Regions from separate parts of the Paenibacillus sp. BR2-3 genome, predicted to be linked through region 1. Evidence: a T-box and tRNA genes for the amino acid it is inferred to sense, from the RefSeq annotation. Region 1 holds a T-box; the other regions hold tRNA genes.
What was found. The T-box of region 1 lies ahead of PaeBR_RS07565 (arginine--tRNA ligase). A T-box ahead of a tRNA ligase gene usually reads a tRNA of that ligase, here a tRNA-Arg.
Positions count from the first base shown of each region.

Region 2: it encodes a tRNA-Arg, which carries the amino acid that the T-box ahead of PaeBR_RS07565 (arginine--tRNA ligase) is inferred to sense. The anticodon was not compared.
Region 3: it encodes a tRNA-Arg, which carries the amino acid that the T-box ahead of PaeBR_RS07565 (arginine--tRNA ligase) is inferred to sense. The anticodon was not compared.

Region 1 covers NZ_CP126311.1:1,593,355-1,599,959, forward strand. Annotated here, with positions in the region: gene PaeBR_RS07565 (arginine--tRNA ligase) at 1-1,738, opposite strand, end outside; T-box leader at 1,779-2,001, opposite strand; gene PaeBR_RS07570 (hypothetical protein) at 2,090-2,479, opposite strand; gene PaeBR_RS07575 (SNF2 helicase associated domain-containing protein) at 2,577-5,837, opposite strand; gene PaeBR_RS07580 (TetR/AcrR family transcriptional regulator) at 5,827-6,549, opposite strand.
Region 2 covers NZ_CP126311.1:4,405,979-4,412,583, forward strand. Annotated here, with positions in the region: gene PaeBR_RS21190 (hypothetical protein) at 312-584, opposite strand; gene PaeBR_RS21195 (helix-turn-helix domain-containing protein) at 1,018-1,461, shown strand; gene PaeBR_RS21200 (ImmA/IrrE family metallo-endopeptidase) at 1,501-1,902, shown strand; tRNA gene PaeBR_RS21205 (tRNA-Pro) at 1,977-2,050, opposite strand; tRNA gene PaeBR_RS21210 (tRNA-Gly) at 2,067-2,140, opposite strand; tRNA gene PaeBR_RS21215 (tRNA-Pro) at 2,153-2,226, opposite strand; tRNA gene PaeBR_RS21220 (tRNA-Arg) at 2,254-2,330, opposite strand; tRNA gene PaeBR_RS21225 (tRNA-Gly) at 2,342-2,416, opposite strand; tRNA gene PaeBR_RS21230 (tRNA-Leu) at 2,425-2,509, opposite strand; tRNA gene PaeBR_RS21235 (tRNA-Lys) at 2,526-2,598, opposite strand; tRNA gene PaeBR_RS21240 (tRNA-Gln) at 2,668-2,742, opposite strand; tRNA gene PaeBR_RS21245 (tRNA-Val) at 2,796-2,871, opposite strand; tRNA gene PaeBR_RS21250 (tRNA-Glu) at 2,913-2,987, opposite strand; tRNA gene PaeBR_RS21255 (tRNA-Thr) at 3,000-3,075, opposite strand; tRNA gene PaeBR_RS21260 (tRNA-Asn) at 3,077-3,152, opposite strand; rRNA gene rrf (5S ribosomal RNA) at 3,159-3,275, opposite strand; rRNA gene PaeBR_RS21270 (23S ribosomal RNA) at 3,413-6,342, opposite strand.
Region 3 covers NZ_CP126311.1:802,915-809,519, forward strand. Annotated here, with positions in the region: rRNA gene PaeBR_RS03785 (23S ribosomal RNA) at 1-1,620, shown strand, start outside; rRNA gene rrf (5S ribosomal RNA) at 1,695-1,811, shown strand; tRNA gene PaeBR_RS03795 (tRNA-Ile) at 1,869-1,945, shown strand; tRNA gene PaeBR_RS03800 (tRNA-Asn) at 1,949-2,024, shown strand; tRNA gene PaeBR_RS03805 (tRNA-Ser) at 2,029-2,118, shown strand; tRNA gene PaeBR_RS03810 (tRNA-Glu) at 2,194-2,265, shown strand; tRNA gene PaeBR_RS03815 (tRNA-Val) at 2,272-2,347, shown strand; tRNA gene PaeBR_RS03820 (tRNA-Met) at 2,438-2,514, shown strand; tRNA gene PaeBR_RS03825 (tRNA-Met) at 2,631-2,707, shown strand; tRNA gene PaeBR_RS03830 (tRNA-Asp) at 2,733-2,810, shown strand; tRNA gene PaeBR_RS03835 (tRNA-Gln) at 2,941-3,015, shown strand; tRNA gene PaeBR_RS03840 (tRNA-Lys) at 3,047-3,119, shown strand; tRNA gene PaeBR_RS03845 (tRNA-Leu) at 3,140-3,223, shown strand; tRNA gene PaeBR_RS03850 (tRNA-Gly) at 3,230-3,304, shown strand; tRNA gene PaeBR_RS03855 (tRNA-Arg) at 3,315-3,391, shown strand; tRNA gene PaeBR_RS03860 (tRNA-Pro) at 3,419-3,492, shown strand; tRNA gene PaeBR_RS03865 (tRNA-Gly) at 3,505-3,575, shown strand; gene PaeBR_RS03870 (DUF1905 domain-containing protein) at 3,753-4,217, shown strand; partial or broken gene PaeBR_RS03875 (dihydrofolate reductase family protein) at 4,309-4,595, opposite strand; gene katA (catalase KatA) at 4,698-6,161, opposite strand; gene glgP (alpha-glucan family phosphorylase) at 6,267-6,605, opposite strand, start outside.

The DNA.
Region 1 (6,605 bases):
AATAGAAGTTGTTGAACAGCGCAGCCAAGGTGTGCGCGTAGTTGCAGATCGAATTCGGCGTCAACTCTTGGCTTGCCGAGTATAAGGTATCCTGCCAAGAGCTGAGATGTCTCAGCAGCGCAGCCTCCGCTTTTTCCAGATCAGCAGGGAATGGGAGAAGGGAAGCATCCGTTACAACCGGTAACGCGGCTTTACTCAAAACACTGCTCGCACGGGCATAGGTGTACATCAAGTACACCCCGGTATTGCCGGATATTTCTGTAGCCTGCCTGTAATCAAAAATAATCTCAGTCCCCAGATTGAAACGCAGCAGGTAATAGCGGATGGCGGCTGTGGCGATGATCCGGCTGGAAAGGCCGCTTTTATCCGAACGTGTATGTTCAATAGAGTTCTCCATGAGTTGAACCAGCTCGGTCACCTTAATGCCGACTCCTTGGCGGCCGGACATGGCGTATGAGGCTCTGCCGTCTGAGGTATCCATTCCCAGCTCGGCAGCAGAAGCCGGACTTAGTGAAACTACGCCATAGCTTACGTGATGAAGCTTATCAGCCTGATCCGCATACCCCAGTGCTTGCAAGGCCTGCTTCACCATCTGCTGCGGATATTCCTGTCTGTAGTCGATCACATTAATGACGATATCCCCATGTCCATAGGGCCGTTGGCTTCCAGTTAAGCCTGTAGTCCATAATCCTGCTGAAAACTCCTTGTACGAGAAGTCTTTTTCGAGCAATCCGAATTTCCAGAGATGATAGGCGATGTCTTTGGCGGTATACGTCAAAATGCCATTGGAGCGCACCAGCACCTTATCCATGCTATATTCTTCCGAATTCGCTTCGGCACCCTCCACAGTGGATTGCTTAAGCACCCAGCAGCCTGCCAGCTTGCCTTCGTTCTCCTGAATAAAAACCGGAGTCTGTGCCAGCAGCTGAAAAGCGGAAGACCAGAAGCCCTCCCTTACGATGCTGCTTTCCCATACAAGCAGGTCATGCTCAATTCCGAAACCTCGCATTTCTTCCACATGCTCTCTCACGATACGCTCAGCAGCCAGATTGCCCAGCCAGCCCTCATTGCTGCTGCCTTTTTCAAGGGCATGGAGTATCTCCGTGCGTTTATGTGTCATCTCCGGGTTCAGTGAATACTCCTTGTTTACCTGGGAATAAATGTCCCAGCAGTAATCGCCAAAGCGGACATGTTCACCTTCAAAAGGTACATTCAATAGTCCAACCACCGTGTCCGCCAGCTGATTCCCCAGGTCATCTATGTAGTTATGGATCTCCACCTGGTATCCCGTTCTTCTCAAGATTCTTACCAGCGCATCTCCGATACAGGAGTTTCTCAGGTGCCCGATATGCATCGATTTATTAGGGTTGACAGAGGTATGCTCAATGACGACCTTTTCCCGGGAGCCTTGCGGCAGCTCGAAGGAGCGTCCGGCCCACTCCTGCCAATGGATGTGCAAATTAATAAACCCGGGGGCGGCTACCTCTATCCGGTAGATAAGCCCATCTATAAGGCCTTGTAGTTGAAGCTCTCCCTTTACAAGCTCTGCAATGGCCATAGGGGGTTTGCGTAGAATCTTGGCAAGCTGCATAGCAATACTGCAGGAATAATCGCCATGCTCCAGGTTGACCGGCTGCTCAATCTGAATATTGATATCTTGGGGGCAAGCCACAAGCAAGCTGTCAAATACACTTCTTACGCTTTGTTCGAGGCTGTTCTTGATCATTTGACTTAACATTGGATAACCTCCCTTTTAAAATACAAAAAGCCCTCGTCTCAAAAGAGACGAGGGCTTCAGTGCGCTCGCGGTACCACTCTCGTTGCTAAACGGCAAAGTTTAGCCACCTTACAGGTTAACGGCCTTCCGCCGGGGCTTCCTACTATCCTTTCAGAAGTCCATCTCACGGGTGCGCTTCATTATGGGATCTGTACCGGCTTTCACTCTCCCGGCTCGCTAATAGACTAGATCCCGATAATTACTCTCCCGATCATCGATTCAATATTGATTTTTATCAGTATAACGAATTTAACGAAGAAAGCAATAGCTGTCATAAGCTAAGCCACTCATCTATTGCCGTCAAAGAGATTCTTAAGGAGTAGTAACGAAATTCCAATCACCAAACGGGAAAGCATGGTCGGGCACCAAGAGTCCGGCAGCATCTCTTCCTGCAGCGTAAATTGAAATGTCATTGATGAAAGTAGCGGCAGCCGGAGAGGAAACGGTAATAATAAAGCTCTGTACCGTTGTTGGGATATTGAAAGTTACTACACCGTCAGCTGCAGCAATAGCAAATGTGGTTGTGAAATACAATACTGCAGGCGAGCCTTCAGGTCCTGCGGCAACATTGCTATAAACATTGACAACGATCGGCTCGAGTCTAGCGGCAGTTGTATTAGAGATGCGCAGCTCGACGGATCGCGAATGGAAAGTAAGATCCGGGTTCAGGTTTACAACAGGTCCTAATGAATAAATAGCCATGTTCAGTCACCTCCTTCGTTCTTGATAATGTCAATTTATGAAATTTGCTACTATTTGATTGGATTAATAGTACGGTGTACGAAAAAGGGCGATTCTATTAAATCATCAAGATCTCCCGGATATCCTGCTCAGTTAAGGTGGACAGAGCTTCCTGCCCCGGCTGAATGACCTCATCGATCAGGTTTTTCTTCTTCTGCTGAAGCTCATACATTTTGTCCTCCACGGTACCCTGAGTGACGAGCCGGATGACCTGCACCACGTTCTTCTGCCCGATCCGGTGGGCCCGGTCTGCAGCCTGCTGCTCCACGGCGGGATTCCACCACAAATCATAAAGGATAACCGTGTCCGCTCCTGTCAGGTTGAGGCCAGTGCCGCCTGCCTTCAAAGAGATGAGGAACAAGTCACGTTCCCCCTCATTAAATTGATTACATAGCTCGACCCGCCGAGAAGCCGGCGTCTGTCCATCCAGGTAGAAATAAGGCACACCCTGAAGTCCCAGCTCCCTTCCAATCAGACCCAGCATCTCTGTAAATTGCGAGAAGACGAGCAGTCTTTTGCCAGAACTGCGGCATTCCTCAATAATCTCCAGCAGCTGCTCGAACTTGGCCGAGCTTCCGGTATACCCTTCGACGAATAAAGAGGGATGACAGCAGAGCTGGCGCAGGCGGGTCAGTCCGGCTAGAATTTTGATCCGGTTGGTGCGGAAATCGTCTCCGTTCAAATGCCTGAGCGCTTCCTTCTGCAGCTTGGCGAGATAAGCGACATATAGTTTCTTTTGCTCCGGCAGCAGCTCGGAGGCATGCAGCGATTCAATTTTATCAGGCAGCTCTTTCAAGACATCGCTCTTAAGCCGACGCAGCAGAAAAGGACGCGCGCGTTTGGCTATCGTCTCGCGGGGCATATCGTGAAAAGTTTTCTTCCCCGGGAACAGCTCAGGAAATACTGTGCCGAAGATAGACCACAAATCCTCCAGTGCATTTTCCACAGGCGTACCGGTAAGAGCAAAACGATAGCGGGCTTGCAGCGATTTTACAGCTTGGGCCGTTTGCGTAGCATGATTCTTAATGACCTGGGCTTCGTCCAGAATGAGTGTGTGGAAAGAGTGTACGGCATATAGCTCAATATCTCTGCGGAGCAGCGGATAAGAGGTAATGATTACATCCGCTCCCGCTGCATTCTTCAGCGCCCGGTTTCTCTCTGTCAAGCTCCCGTCCGCAATGACCGCCTTAATCTCCGGCGCGAATTTCTTGAGTTCATTATGCCAGTTGTAGATGAGAGAAGCGGGGGCGACAATAAGCGCAGGAATCCCGCCGTTCCGGATACCCGGCAGTTCGGAGAGCAGGAACGCAATGCTTTGCAGCGTTTTGCCAAGCCCCATATCATCGGCCAGAATACCGCCGAATCGGTAGTAGGCCAGTGTCTTAAGCCACTGGAATCCATACTGCTGATAATCCCGAAGCACAGGGACCAGACTTTCCGGCACAGGGAAATCCAGATTCTCGGGATTCCGCATGTTAGCCAGAAGCCTGCGGAACCCTTTGCCAAGCTTTACGGCATCCCTCTTCTCATGGGCTGAGGTCAAATGTAATCCGTGGACAACGGGCAGAGAAAATTGTGCTCCTGTGATATCATCCTTCCGGATACCCAGTTCGTTCATAAAAGTGATGATTTCCTGGAATTCTCCGCTCTCAAGCGGCAGCAGCGCCCCGTCCGGCAGCCGGTAGTACCTGCGCTTCTCCTCCAGCGATTTCAGTAACATAACAATCTCCGACTCGGGAATACCTCCCATATCGAACTTGAAATCAAGCCAGTCGGTCTTCTCGTTCCAATTCATAGTGACTTTGGGAGGCATCGTTCCCCTGAACAATCTTACTTTCACTGCAGAGGTAGCATAGATCGTAAGCAACTGTTCCAGCAGAGGAACCCTATGGTACAGGAAATCGTATTCGCCATCCTCATCGCTCATCATATATCCGCTTTCCGTTTTGGCGAAGGATTCATGATCCATCAGCTCCAGAATCCTGCGCTCCCCTTCACCGTCCCGCATAAGAATAATGTCTGTTGCGCGCTTCTGCCCTTTTTCGTCTAGTGGATTTATGACAATATCCCCATATTGAAACTCCAGTCCGGCGAGCAGCCGGTCTCTTAACCGGTCCAGATAGAGCCGGGCCTTAAGCCGGCCGTGAACCATACGATCGGCGATGGCATCAGCGATATGCACATGTCCCAGCTTTTTCAGCCCGGGAATCACCTTGTCCATAAAAGGCTCCATTTGCTCTGGCGCGATGTCGATCCCTTCCTGGCGGGAAGCTTCCAGCATCGTTTTCATCTCCACAAGACGCCTGCATTCCTGGAATGGCAGCTTCAGAAGCTTGCCTTCAGACACGACAAGACCATAGTCCTCTATGACCATAATCTTCTCCAGTCCTTGAACCTCAAAGAGGTAGCCTTCCCCCTCCGCCTGATCGAACTGAAAGCTTAGCGGCGGTGCTTCACTAGACAAGTGAATGCCTTCAAACAGCTGATCCCCCTGCTGAAAATAAACCGAGGGAGCAGCTGCAAGAGAGGGGAGGAGCGTTTCCCAGAAAAAAGGAGGGACAGGCAGCAGCCGGTCCCCGCCCATGCTTCCTCCATAAGTCGAGCTTACGATCATGCTGTCCCGGTACATGATTTCATTTAAAAAGATTTCAATGAGCTTCTGAAGTACCGCGTTGTCTTCCTTCTGAAAGCTGTGCTGAGCTGGATCATAGATGAAATGCTTCGAGAATTCAAAGGTTTCCCCGCGGTGTACACGGCCCAGAAAATCTCTTATTGTGTGAATAACATAAGGGCGTTTCAGGCCCACCTTCATTTCTATTCCCAGCATATGCCTGCCATTTCGGTGGGAGAGCGGCTTGCATATGAATTCCACACAAAGGGGCATCCTTGTATCCACAAAAGCTCCGGTACCGCTCGGCCGCAGCCGGCTGTTTCCGAACATCCCCAGCATGCTTTTGACGAGGTGCTGATTCCGTGCTGCCCCCCCGGTCCGCCCATGGCCATGCTCAAGGTCAACAATATTTATCAGCACAGCGGCAATATGCTTGCAGAAAGGTCCACCGTGATCATAAGCGGTACAGGAACAGTCCGCATGAACATCGCCGTCGCTATCGATTTCAACCCTCATATTATATTTTCTGCCCCTGCTCCCCTGAACAACAGCTGCGTACACAGACGGATTATTGGCGGGATTCACTTCATCTTTTTGCTCCTCATAGATCAAATCCACTTTTCCGGAACGGTAGTATGCTTGTCCCTCTTCAAAAGCGGACTTCCCGCAGAGCAGCTTGATGACCCGTTCAGACACACTAAAGCCCATAGTATGGTCCCTTCTGTGCCTCAACCGCACTTACGCCGTGCATAATAAACTTGATGGTCAGCTCAATTTCTTCCTCGTCATTCCATTCTTGATCAGGCATCAGCAGCAGCCGGGCCAGCAGAAAACCAACGACTGCAGAGACTGAGAACCGTATGATGGCAGGTGTCGGGACCTCAATAAGATCTCCCTTTTGCTTGAAGTGCTCCACAATGGATTCTATACGTTCCAGCACCTTGCTAGTAATATGTTCGATGAATTGTTCCCTGAGCGCAGGCTGGAAGGGGATTTCCTGAATCAGTATTTTGATGATTTTAAAGTTCTTGCGGGCGAACTCCAGCCGGTTTATAATAAATGCCCGCAGAAATTCGTCATAACTGCCGAAAGGCAAATCCAGGACGCCGTTAAAGTTCTTGATCACAAAAGGGGCGATCATCCGGCTCATCGCAGGGTCTACAATAGACAGCAGCAGGTCCTTCTTGGTCTTGTAATACCGGAAAATCGTTCCTTCCGCCACGCCAGCCTTTTGGGCAATTTCACTGGTAGCGGCAGCCGAATATCCCTTATCGGAAAATACCTCAATCGCCGCCTGCAAAATCGAGAGTTGCTTCGGTGTCATTTTTTCTTCTTTGCCGAGGCTGAGCAGCTCCTGAATCCACTGCTCACCCGTATCTTGAACCGTGGAATTCTTCTCCACATCGTTATTCTCTGTCATTGCGGCAGTCCCCCAAACATCATCCTGTCCGTACATATTAGCATAATGCTGGCAAG
Region 2 (6,605 bases), 2.2 Mb from region 1:
TTATTGCACTGTAAAGCGACAGAGCACTTTAAGATTATACACCATTTCGACTATTTATGCAGTTGTTATTATTTATATAGACCTAAGATTATAATGGCTTATAAGTTAGACGTTTATGTAAGGTTTATGATACCGGGGAATAACGTAAAAGCCAGCCCAAAGAGCTGGCAATAGGCCGCTATCCAGAGGTTGAAGGCGCAGCATCCACACAAAAATAGCCATGTAAATGCAGCGTTCATACATATTTCACACCATCATTATGCATTATTTGGCGATTCTCATATGTTTAGATCGAATGATTAGCTGGTGAGCTACTGCGTAGGATCATCGGTCTTCAGTTTCTTTAGTACGTCCAGTGACGGCTGCATGAACTCAGAGCGCTCTTTGTCGAGAATTGCCTGTAGCCGATCCCGATCCTCCTCTGCACGATCCAGCATCTCTCGCGGCACCAATTCACCCTTCATCACCGCCCTCCACTGAATGATTACGACAAATAGCAAGATAAACACAAGCAGTACTGCAAGTCCATACTTTTCCGCAAGTGGCAGCAATCTTTCAATATCGGCTATACGTTCCGTGTCCATGTCCCCAGCTCCCTTCTCTTAAACATCTTTCACTTCGATAAAATGCCGACTTATCCAATACCGAAATAATAGTCGGGACATTCATGCCTCTGTGGTGGCGATTTCCCTCGGCGGCGATCCAACTCAGGTAACACTGATATTCATAGGTATATCACTCCTTATGCTTGAAATATTATGATATTATTTTTGCAGCTAAATACGGCATGATATGTTAAAATTCTTCTTGTTCGTATTCCGTTCCCCTTTTATAGCAATATACCACTTTTTTCCGTATACCGTAAAACCTCATATTGATCTGTTTTAGGCGGTTATTAGCTATAATGCCCGAATTATCTTGCCTTTTGGCATTATATTTCTCTTTTTTGTTTACCTCTTGGCAATAATGGCTTATATTATTAACAAAAGGTAGACAGTGGATAAGGAGTGTTGAGAGATGGACGAATCATTTGGGATATACCTGAAAAAGCTTCGCGAGGAAAAGGGACTGACGATCAACCAGTTGGCCGCAGCAGCCGGTATAAGCGGATCACAAATTTCGCGGATCGAGAACGGACTGAGGGGAATTCCGAAGCCTGCAACCCTACGTAAGATTGCTGAGGCTACGGATGTTCCATATGAAGTGCTTATGGATCAAGCTGGATACTTACAGGAGACTGTGCCCGTTTCTGAGCCGGTTATTCCTGAGTGGGCTACGGGGAAGGATAAACGGGATTTTCGCAAAATGCTGGAGGATGACGGAGAATTAATGTTTGACGGTATTCCACTCAATAAGGAGGATAAACAACGGATCAAGGACGTGCTGACAGGGCTATTTTGGGAAGCCAAACATATGAACAAAAGAAATAAGTCCAAGAACGATCCCAAGCCAGGTAAATAGGGTTCTACCAATACAATAAAGATGCTGCAGGTGAAAACGATGGATGAATTGATCTGTAATCTGATAAAAAAATATAAAACCAACTGCCCTTTCGAGCTTTCCAGAGCACTCGGCATTCACATCCGTTTTATGAATCTGGGTGAGGGTACTAAGGGATTGTATTACCGGAAATTAAGAAGAAGATTTATCGTCATTCATAATGAGCTTCCTTTAGAGTGGCAGCGTTTTGTCTGTGCACATGAATTGGGGCATGATCGTCTGCATAAGGGCATCAATCGTTTTTTCCTTGAGGAGAGCTCTTACTTTTGTCCCGGCAAATTGGAGCGCCAAGCAAATTCATTTGCTGTGAAACTGCTCTTGGCCAATTCGTACCCTGAACCGGGTGAATCTTTAGAGATTTATTATTCCCGAATTGGCATACCACCGGAAATCACTTTATAAATTTTGTTTCTTTGAACATATAACAAAAAACTCTTACCGAAGTAAGAGTTAGATGACAACAATAAGTTGTAATATCGGGACGACACGATTTGAACATGCGACCCCCTGGTCCCAAACCAGGTGCTCTACCAAGCTGAGCTACGTCCCGAAACATTATAAAATTATGGAGCGGGTGATGGGAATCGAACCCACGCTATTAGCTTGGAAGGCTAAAGTTCTACCATTGAACTACACCCGCAAAGATTTAAAATCGGGACGACACGATTTGAACATGCGACCCCCTGGTCCCAAACCAGGTGCTCTACCAAGCTGAGCTACGTCCCGACAGTATAAAGTTGTTGAAAATATAAATGGCGCGCCCTGAGAGATTCGAACTCCCGACCTTTTGATTCGTAGTCAAACGCTCTATCCAGCTGAGCTAAGGGCGCTAATAAACTTATGGAGCGGACGACGGGAATCGAACCCGCGACCCTCGCCTTGGCAAGGCGATGCTCTACCGCTGAGCCACGTCCGCAAATAAAATGGTGCGCGTAGAGGGACTTGAACCCCCACGTCGTGAAACGCCAGATCCTAAGTCTGGTGCGTCTGCCAATTCCGCCATACGCGCATGATACAAAATAAAGTGAGCCATGAAGGACTCGAACCTTCGACACCCTGATTAAAAGTCAGGTGCTCTACCAACTGAGCTAATGGCTCTCATATAAGGGGCCCCCGAAAAGTACTCCGAAATACCTTCGCAACTTAACTTCACTATTTGGGGTGAAGTGGCTGGGGATATAGGATTCGAACCTATGAATGACGGAGTCAAAGTCCGTTGCCTTACCACTTGGCTAATCCCCATTGATGGATACCTTTATATTCCCCACAATCATCTTAAAACATGTGAACGATTATGGTGGAGGCTGAGGGGATCGAACCCCCGACCCTCTGCTTGTAAGGCAGATGCTCTCCCAGCTGAGCTAAGCCTCCATATGTATGGTGACCCTCAAGGGGTGATGATAAGTAAAATATGGTGACCCGTATGGGATTCGAACCCATGTTACCTCCGTGAAAGGGAGGTGTCTTAACCCCTTGACCAACGGGCCGCTGTAAATCTGTGGAGCTCTCAACCGGATTCGAACCGGTGACCTCATCCTTACCATGGATGCACTCTACCTACTGAGCTATGAGAGCATGGCTCCCCGAACAGGACTCGAACCTGTGACAACTCGATTAACAGTCGAGTGCTCTACCAACTGAGCTATCAGGGAATATCCGCTTGGCAACGTCCTACTCTCCCAGGACCCTTCGGTCCAAGTACCATCGGCGCTGGAGGTCTTAACGGTCGTGTTCGGGATGGGTACGCGTGGAACCCCTCCGCTATCGCCACCAAACAGGTTTTTTCCGGTCGTATCACTCCCCGAATTTCTCCAGGAAAATAACCAACACTAGAAAAGACATGCAGCTTATAGCTACTTCAGGAATTTGACTCCCTGAAAACTGAATCCGAAACGAATCTGCGAATTAAATATTGGATAAGCCCTCGACCGATTAGTATTGGTCAGCTCCATGCATTGCTGCACTTCCACCTCCAACCTATCTACCTCGTCGTCTTCAAGGGGTCTTACTGACTTGGGAAATCTCATCTTGAGGGGGGCTTCACGCTTAGATGCTTTCAGCGCTTATCCCGTCCGTACGTAGCTACTCAGCCATGCTCCTGGCGGAACAACTGATGCACCAGCGGTACGTCCATCCCGGTCCTCTCGTACTAAGGACAGCTCCTCTCAAATTTCCTGCGCCCACGACAGATAGGGACCGAACTGTCTCACGACGTTCTGAACCCAGCTCGCGTACCGCTTTAATGGGCGAACAGCCCAACCCTTGGGACCTACTTCAGCCCCAGGATGCGATGAGCCGACATCGAGGTGCCAAACCTCCCCGTCGATGTGGACTCTTGGGGGAGATAAGCCTGTTATCCCCAGGGTAGCTTTTATCCGTTGAGCGATGGCCCTTCCATGCGGTACCACCGGATCACTAAGTCCGACTTTCGTCCCTGCTCGACTTGTTGGTCTCGCAGTCAAGCTCCCTTATGCCTTTGCACTCTTCGAATGATTTCCAACCATTCTGAGGGAACCTTGGAACGCCTCCGTTACTCTTTAGGAGGCGACCGCCCCAGTCAAACTGCCCGCCTGACACGGTCCCCGTACCCGATTAGGGTACCAGGTTAGAACCTAGATACGATCAGGGTGGTATCCCAACGTCGCCTCTGCAGAAGCTTGCGCTCCTGCTTCCCTGGCTCCCACCTATCCTGTACAGATCGTACCCAAATTCAATATCAAGCTGCAGTAAAGCTCCATGGGGTCTTTCCGTCTTGTCGCGGGTAACCTGCATCTTCACAGGTATTAAAATTTCACCGGATCTCTCGTTGAGACAGCGCCCAAGTCGTTACGCCATTCGTGCGGGTCAGAATTTACCTGACAAGGAATTTCGCTACCTTAGGACCGTTATAGTTACGGCCGCCGTTTACTGGGGCTTCGGTTCACAGCTTCGGATTGCTCCTAACCGCTCCCCTTAACCTTCCAGCACCGGGCAGGCGTCAGCCCGTATACTTCGCCTTGCGGCTTCGCACAGACCTGTGTTTTTGCTAAACAGTCGCTTGGGCCTTTTCACTGCGGCCCCCTCGTGCTATTCACACTACCGGGGCACCCCTTCTCCCGAAGTTACGGGGTCATTTTGCCGAGTTCCTTAACGAGAGTTCTTCCGCGCGCCTTAGAATTCTCTTCTCGCCTACCTGTGTCGGTTTGCGGTACGGGCACCTTCTCCTGGCTAGAGGCTTTTCTTGGCAGTGTGAGATCATGACCTTCGCTACTGTAATTTTCGCTCCCCATCACAGCCCAGCCTTAATGATGTGCGGATTTGCCTGCACATCAGCCTCACTGCTTAGACGGACATCCATCAGTCCGCGTCACTACCCTCCTGCGTCACCCCATCGCTCATAGCGGATTACGGTGGTACAGTAATTTCAAACTGTTGTCCTTCGACTACGCCTTTCGGCCTCGCCTTAGGTCCCGACTTACCCTGAGCGGACGAGCCTTCCTCAGGAAACCTTGGGCTTTCGGCGGATCAGATTCTCACTGATCTTTTCGTTACTCATACCGGCATTCTCACTTGTATGCTGTCCAGCGCTCCTTACGGTACACCTTCAACCCACATACAACGCTCCCCTACCCCAGATACATACGTATCTAGCCATAGCTTCGGTGGTGTGTTTAGCCCCGTTACATTTTCGGCGCAGAGTCACTCGACCAGTGAGCTATTACGCACTCTTTCAATGGTGGCTGCTTCTAAGCCAACATCCTGGTTGTCTGTGCAACTCCACATCCTTTCCCACTTAACACACACTTGGGGACCTTAGCTGATGGTCTGGGCTGTTTCCCTTTTGACAATGGATCTTAGCACTCACTGTCTGACTCCCGGCAATAAGTAGATGGCATTCGGAGTTTGACTGATCTTGGTAACCCTTGCGGGCCCCGCAACCAATCAGTGCTCTACCTCCATTACTCTTGTGCCGAGGCTAGCCCTAAAGCTATTTCGGGGAGAACCAGCTATCTCCGAGTTCGATTGGAATTTCTCCGCTACCCCCACCTCATCCCCGCATTTTTCAACATGCGTGGGTTCGGGCCTCCAGTGCGTGTTACCGCACCTTCACCCTGGACAGGGGTAGATCACACGGTTTCGGGTCTACGTCCACATACTATATCGCCCTATTCAGACTCGCTTTCGCTGCGGCTCCGGCTTCTCACCTTAACCTTGCATGTTAAACGTAACTCGCCGGTTCATTCTACAAAAGGCACGCCATCATCCATAGATCGGACTCTGACTTTTTGTAAGCACACGGTTTCAGGTTCTATTTCACTCCCCTTCCGGGGTGCTTTTCACCTTTCCCTCACGGTACTGTTTCACTATCGGTCGCCAGGTAGTATTTAGCCTTAGCAGATGGTCCTGCTGGATTCATACGGGGTTTCACGTGCCCCGCACTACTCGGGATCCGTCTCGGAGAGAACATGGTTTAGGTTACAGGGCTTTTACCTCTATCGCGGGCCTTTCCAGACCTCTTCACCTACCAGATTCCTTTGTAACTCCATGTGAGACGTCCCACAACCCCCAGGCGATAAATCGCCCAAGTTTAGGCTGTTCCGCGTTCGCTCGCCGCTACTGACGGAATCACTATTGTTTTCTCTTCCTCAGGGTACTTAGATGTTTCAGTTCCCCTGGTCTGCCTCTATCTCTCCTATGTGTTCAGAGAGAAGTAACTGCGAATTACCACAGCTGGGTTTCCCCATTCGGACACCCCCGGATCAAAGCTTGCTTACAGCTCCCCGAGGCAGTTTCGTTGTTCGCCACGTCCTTCGTCGGCTCCTGGCGCCTAGGCATCCTCCGTGTGCTCTTATTAGCTTAACCTCGATTTTTTCCGCAGGAAAAATATCGGACATTGATTCTCTTCCGAAGAAGAAAGTCAATCTTCGACACTCCATTAAGAAACAATCGTATCAACTAATAACATTCACTTGTTTGCACAAGTGTGCTAAAAGATGTTCTAAAACGCAAATTCGTTTCGGTATCCAGTTTTCAAGGATCAAGTTTGTGTTTTCCGGCTTTAACCCCGGAAAAATATCATATCAAATCTTTAACCGCTTGACTACAAGCAAGTTTTGGAAGATATA
Region 3 (6,605 bases), 790 kb from region 1:
GAGTAACGAAAAGATCAGTGAGAATCTGATCCGCCGAAAGCCCAAGGTTTCCTGAGGAAGGCTCGTCCGCTCAGGGTAAGTCGGGACCTAAGGCGAGGCCGAAAGGCGTAGTCGAAGGACAACAGTTTGAAATTACTGTACCACCGTAATCCGCTATGAGCGATGGGGTGACGCAGGAGGGTAGTGACGCGGACTGATGGATGTCCGTCTAAGCAGTGAGGTTGATGTGCAGGCAAATCCGCACATCGATAAGGCTGGGCTGTGATGGGGAGCGAAAATTACAGTAGCGAAGGTCATGATCTCACACTGCCAAGAAAAGCCTCTAGCCAGGAGAAGGTGCCCGTACCGCAAACCGACACAGGTAGGCGAGAAGAGAATTCTAAGGCGCGCGGAAGAACTCTCGTTAAGGAACTCGGCAAAATGACCCCGTAACTTCGGGAGAAGGGGTGCCCCGGTAGTGTGAATAGCACGAGGGGGCCGCAGTGAAAAGGCCCAAGCGACTGTTTAGCAAAAACACAGGTCTGTGCGAAGCCGCAAGGCGAAGTATACGGGCTGACGCCTGCCCGGTGCTGGAAGGTTAAGGGGAGCGGTTAGGAGCAATCCGAAGCTGTGAACCGAAGCCCCAGTAAACGGCGGCCGTAACTATAACGGTCCTAAGGTAGCGAAATTCCTTGTCAGGTAAATTCTGACCCGCACGAATGGCGTAACGACTTGGGCGCTGTCTCAACGAGAGATCCGGTGAAATTTTAATACCTGTGAAGATGCAGGTTACCCGCGACAAGACGGAAAGACCCCATGGAGCTTTACTGCAGCTTGATATTGAATTTGGGTACGATCTGTACAGGATAGGTGGGAGCCAGGGAAGCAGGAGCGCAAGCTTCTGCAGAGGCGACGTTGGGATACCACCCTGATCGTATCTAGGTTCTAACCTGGTACCCTAATCGGGTACGGGGACCGTGTCAGGCGGGCAGTTTGACTGGGGCGGTCGCCTCCTAAAGAGTAACGGAGGCGTTCCAAGGTTCCCTCAGAATGGTTGGAAATCATTCGAAGAGTGCAAAGGCATAAGGGAGCTTGACTGCGAGACCTACAAGTCGAGCAGGGACGAAAGTCGGACTTAGTGATCCGGTGGTACCGCATGGAAGGGCCATCGCTCAACGGATAAAAGCTACCCTGGGGATAACAGGCTTATCTCCCCCAAGAGTCCACATCGACGGGGAGGTTTGGCACCTCGATGTCGGCTCATCGCATCCTGGGGCTGAAGTAGGTCCCAAGGGTTGGGCTGTTCGCCCATTAAAGCGGTACGCGAGCTGGGTTCAGAACGTCGTGAGACAGTTCGGTCCCTATCTGTCGTGGGCGCAGGAAATTTGAGAGGAGCTGTCCTTAGTACGAGAGGACCGGGATGGACGTACCGCTGGTGCATCAGTTGTTCCGCCAGGAGCATGGCTGAGTAGCTACGTACGGACGGGATAAGCGCTGAAAGCATCTAAGCGTGAAGCCCCCCTCAAGATGAGATTTCCCAATACGTAAGACCCCTTGAAGACGACGAGGTAGATAGGTTGGAGGTGGAAGTGCAGCAATGCATGGAGCTGACCAATACTAATCGGTCGAGGGCTTATCCAATATCTATCACGCAGATTCGTTTCGGATTCAGTTTTCAGGCGACTCAAGCCTGAACATTTACGCTGTAAATGCCGTTTGGTGGCGATAGCGGAGGGGTTCCACGCGTACCCATCCCGAACACGACCGTTAAGACCTCCAGCGCCGATGGTACTTGGACCGAAGGGTCCTGGGAGAGTAGGACGTTGCCAAGCGGATCACCACAGTAACTGTGGTATTTTTTTTGCTCATAACATTTACATACGATAGTAGGGCCCTTAGCTCAGCTGGTTAGAGCGCACCCCTGATAAGGGTGAGGTCGGTGGTTCGAGTCCACTAGGGCCCACCATATTCCCTGATAGCTCAGTTGGTAGAGCACTCGACTGTTAATCGAGTTGTCACAGGTTCGAGTCCTGTTCGGGGAGCCATTATGGAGAGGTGTCCGAGTTTGGCCGAAGGAGCACGATTGGAAATCGTGTAGGCGCCACAAGCGTCTCGAGGGTTCGAATCCCTCTCTCTCCGTTGCAGTTACTTCCCGTAAGGGATGAGAACCCTCAGTGGTTCGTTGGAGCATGAGCTTCATAAAGATAACAGTTTGGCCCGTTGGTCAAGGGGTTAAGACACCTCCCTTTCACGGAGGTAACATGGGTTCGAATCCCATACGGGTCATATCATGGAGGCTTAGCTCAGCTGGGAGAGCATCTGCCTTACAAGCAGAGGGTCGGGGGTTCGATCCCCTCAGCCTCCACCATAAAAAATCCCCAAAAAGTGAAGCAAATGCTTCGCAGCGGGTTCCGAGTACTTTTCGGGGGCCCCACAGGGATAATAATACTTTTTCTGACGCGGGGTGGAGCAGCCCGGTAGCTCGTCGGGCTCATAACCCGAAGGCCGCAGGTTCAAATCCTGCCCCCGCAACCAATTTATCCTTATGTAATATTTTCTTTGGATAATGTGGTATAGTGGATTTAACACATTTGCTTGTCATCAAAGGATCAGGGCTTAAGCCCATCGGTATCCGGCATACTTATTACTGACGCGGGGTGGAGCAGCCCGGTAGCTCGTCGGGCTCATAACCCGAAGGCCGCAGGTTCAAATCCTGCCCCCGCAACCAATTTACACTTATGCATTATGTCTTTGGAACCGTGGTGTAGTTGGCCTAACATGCCTGCCTGTCACGCAGGAGATCGCGGGTTCGAATCCCGTCGGTTCCGCCATCTATTTATCTTCAGGGATGAGAATCCAAAAGTTGGGTTCGTTGAAGCATGAGCTTCGGTAGGGAGACTTCGCAATCTCGTAACGAAGTGAAGAGTATCCCGTCGGTTCCGCCATTTAGTTAATTATTGTTGGGGATTAGCCAAGCGGTAAGGCAACGGACTTTGACTCCGTCATGCATAGGTTCAAATCCTATATCCCCAGCCATTTCACCCCGAAAAGTGAAGTTTAGCAATGAGAGCCATTAGCTCAGTTGGTAGAGCACCTGACTTTTAATCAGGGTGTCGAAGGTTCGAGTCCTTCATGGCTCACTTTTATTTATTAGTAACATGCGCGTGTGGCGGAATGGCAGACGCACCAGACTTAGGATCTGGCGTTTCACGACGTGGGGGTTCAAGTCCCTTCACGCGCACCATATTTTGCGGACGTGGCTCAGCGGTAGAGCATCGCCTTGCCAAGGCGAGGGTCGCGGGTTCGATTCCCGTCGTCCGCTCCATATCAATTTTGCGCCCTTAGCTCAGCTGGATAGAGCGTTTGACTACGAATCAAAAGGTCGGGAGTTCGAATCTCTCAGGGCGCGCCATTTATATTTTCAACAACTTTATACTGTCGGGACGTAGCTCAGCTTGGTAGAGCACCTGGTTTGGGACCAGGGGGTCGCATGTTCAAATCGTGTCGTCCCGATTTTACATATTTGCGGGTGTAGTTCAATGGTAGAACTTTAGCCTTCCAAGCTAATAGCGTGGGTTCGATTCCCATCACCCGCTTACCTTAACTTAGACAGAGAGCTGCGAATTATCGCGGCTCCTTTTCATTAGTGAGAGAAATCCGTGATGAACAGTACACTTGCTGGTGGAGGCAGGTGTTTTTTTGTGTAGAGCTTATCTTTGCGATAAAATGGAATTCAACCTCTGACTGTCAATTACAGTAGAAAGGAGATCCATATGCACGAATTCGAAGCCAAGTTAGTAAAACCGGACATAAGCGGAAGCTGGACGTACCTGACCGTGCCTTTTGATGTTGAGAAATCATTCGGCTCAAGAGCTCGGGTTCAAGTTAAAGGGACGGTTAATGGCATCCCCTATAAAGGAACGCTTATGCCGCACGGGGATGGGAAGCATTATATGGTAGTGAACAAAGCACTTAGAGATCTGGCCCGAGCCACTAATGGAGATAAGGTTAAGGTTACGATGGAACAGGATCACGAGAAGCGCGAAGTGGAGGCTTCCGATGATTTCCTCGCTGTATTGAATACGAATGAGAAGGCTGAAGCGAACTACAACAACATGGCTTATTCCCATAAAAAAGCATATGTCGATTGGATTGAAGGATCTAAGAGACCGGAAACAAGACAAAGCCGCATCCAAAAATCAGTTGAAAAGCTGGCTGACGGAATAAAGCTGAAATAATGATATCTCTGAATAAAAAAAGCAGTTTTAACATGCTCAATGTTTAGACTGCTTTTTTGTGTTCAAAATAGGTACTATCTCTACGTCAGGATTATTTTTTCTCAGGCTGGTAGGTAAGTATAATGACTCCCGATGGGGTCGTCTTGGTTTCAACAAGTGCAAGAGCGGCCTTATCGCCTTCTCTGAAGAGACGTTTACCGCTCCCCAGCACAACAGGATGGAGGATGAGGTTGTATTCATCGATGAGGCCGTGCTGCATTAGCGTGTGTACAAGCTCGCCGCTGCCGTAAATCAAAGGTTACCACCGGGCTGCTGCTTCAGTCTGGATACTTCTTCGGCGATGTTGTCTTTAATCAAATTGGCATTCCACTGGGCTCTATTCGTGTTTATTTAATCACAACCGTAAATGCTTATGGGGTCAAAAAAAGCCTCAGACCCGAGGTCTGAGGCTTCAACAAGTCACATAGTACTTCTGTTGTCTTAAACGCCCTGCGGCAAAGGCAGACCCAACCCTGCGGCGATGCGCTGGCCGAATTCCGGATCGGCTTTGTAGAAATGCCCGATTTGGCGGATTTTGATTTCGTCCCGCTCGACTGGAGCCATGGCACCAACGATATTTTGCACGAGACGGGTACGTTCCTCTTCGCTCAGCAGCCGGTATAAATCTCCGGGCTGTGTGTAATGATCATTATGGTCATAGGCAACACTCTCCGCGAGGCCGGATACCTCGAAAGGAACAGGTTTATGTTGCGGAGACTCTTTCGGACCGCCGTAGCTGTTAGGCTCGTAGTAGACAGAACTGCCTCCATTGGTACCGCTGGTCATGGCACCGTCACGCTGATAGTTGTTCACGTCCGCTTTCGGACGGTTAATCGGCAGATTGTTATGATTGGCACCCACACGGTAGCGGTGTGCATCGGAGTAGGCAAACAAGCGGCCCTGCAGCATTTTATCCGGAGAAGCCTCAATTCCGGGCACGAACGAACCGGGGGAGAAGGTAGCCTGCTCAACCTCGGCAAAATAGTTCTCAGGATTACGGTCGAGCACCATGCGTCCAACTTCAATCAACGGATAATCATTCTGTGACCACACCTTTGTAACATCGAATGGGTCGAAACGGTAGGTGTTCGCGTCCTCGATCGGCATAATTTGCACATGCAATCTCCAAGCCGGGAAGTCTCCTTTGTCAATCGCGTTGAACAAATCCTCTGTATGATAATCCGGGTTCTCACCGGCTATTTTGGCTGCAAGATTCACGTCCATATTCTGAACGCCCTGTTCCGTTTTGAAATGATATTTCACCCAGACAGCGGCACCCTCCGCATTTACCCATTTGAACGTGTGGCTTCCGAAGCCGTGCATATGTCGGAGTGTAGCCGGAATTCCGCGATCCGACATCAGAATGCTTACCTGGTGCAGAGATTCAGGAGATAATGACCAGAAATCCCACACGGCATTGGGGTTTTTCAGGTGTGTCTGCGGATGGCGTTTCTGTGTATGGATAAAGTCAGGAAATTTAATGGCATCACGGATGAAAAAGACAGGTGTGTTATTCCCGACTAGATCATAATTTCCTTCTTCTGTGTAGAACTTTACGGCAAAGCCGCACGGGTCACGCACCGTATCGGCAGAACCCAGCTCACCGGCAACGGTGGAGAAACGGATGAACATCGGCGTACGTTTGCCTACTTCGGATAAAAAGCTTGCTTTTGTATATTGGGACAAATCATTGGTAACCTCAAAATATCCATGGGCTCCGGCACCTTTGGCATGTACGACACGCTCCGGCACACGCTCCCTGTTAAAGTGCGCTAATTTCTCAAGAAGGTGGACATCTTGAATTAAAGTCGGGCCCCGGGAACCGGCTGTCATCGAGTTTTGGTTGTCGCCTACAGGAGCGCCCCAGCTAGTTGTAAGATTGTTAGAATTGGAACTCTTATCAATTCCCGGAAAATATGCAATCCTTTTTTATAATAATTTTAAATAAGCGATATTTAGGTATAAAAAATCCCATCCGAAGGGGCGGATGGGATAGGGAAAACTTTTTAATTATGCCTTGATATACATTCTATTGTAATATTCTTCAAGCATACGCTTGGTAGCGAACTCGGTGCGGGTGGTCTCGATACTCTTTTTCATCATTTCGACCCACTTGCCGCGGTCCTCGTAGTAGGTTGGCAGTACACGGTTCAGGAGCGTATCGTACAGCGCATCACTGTCATGACGGTCCAATTCCCCGAAATCCGTGGTTTCAAAGCCGTCCCCGATCTGCCAGCCATTCTCGCCGTCCATGCAGGCTTCCGGCCACCATCCATCCAGTATGGAGCAGTTAAGTACACCGTTCATGGCTGCCTTCATGCCGGAGGTACCGCTGGCTTCCAGCGGCCG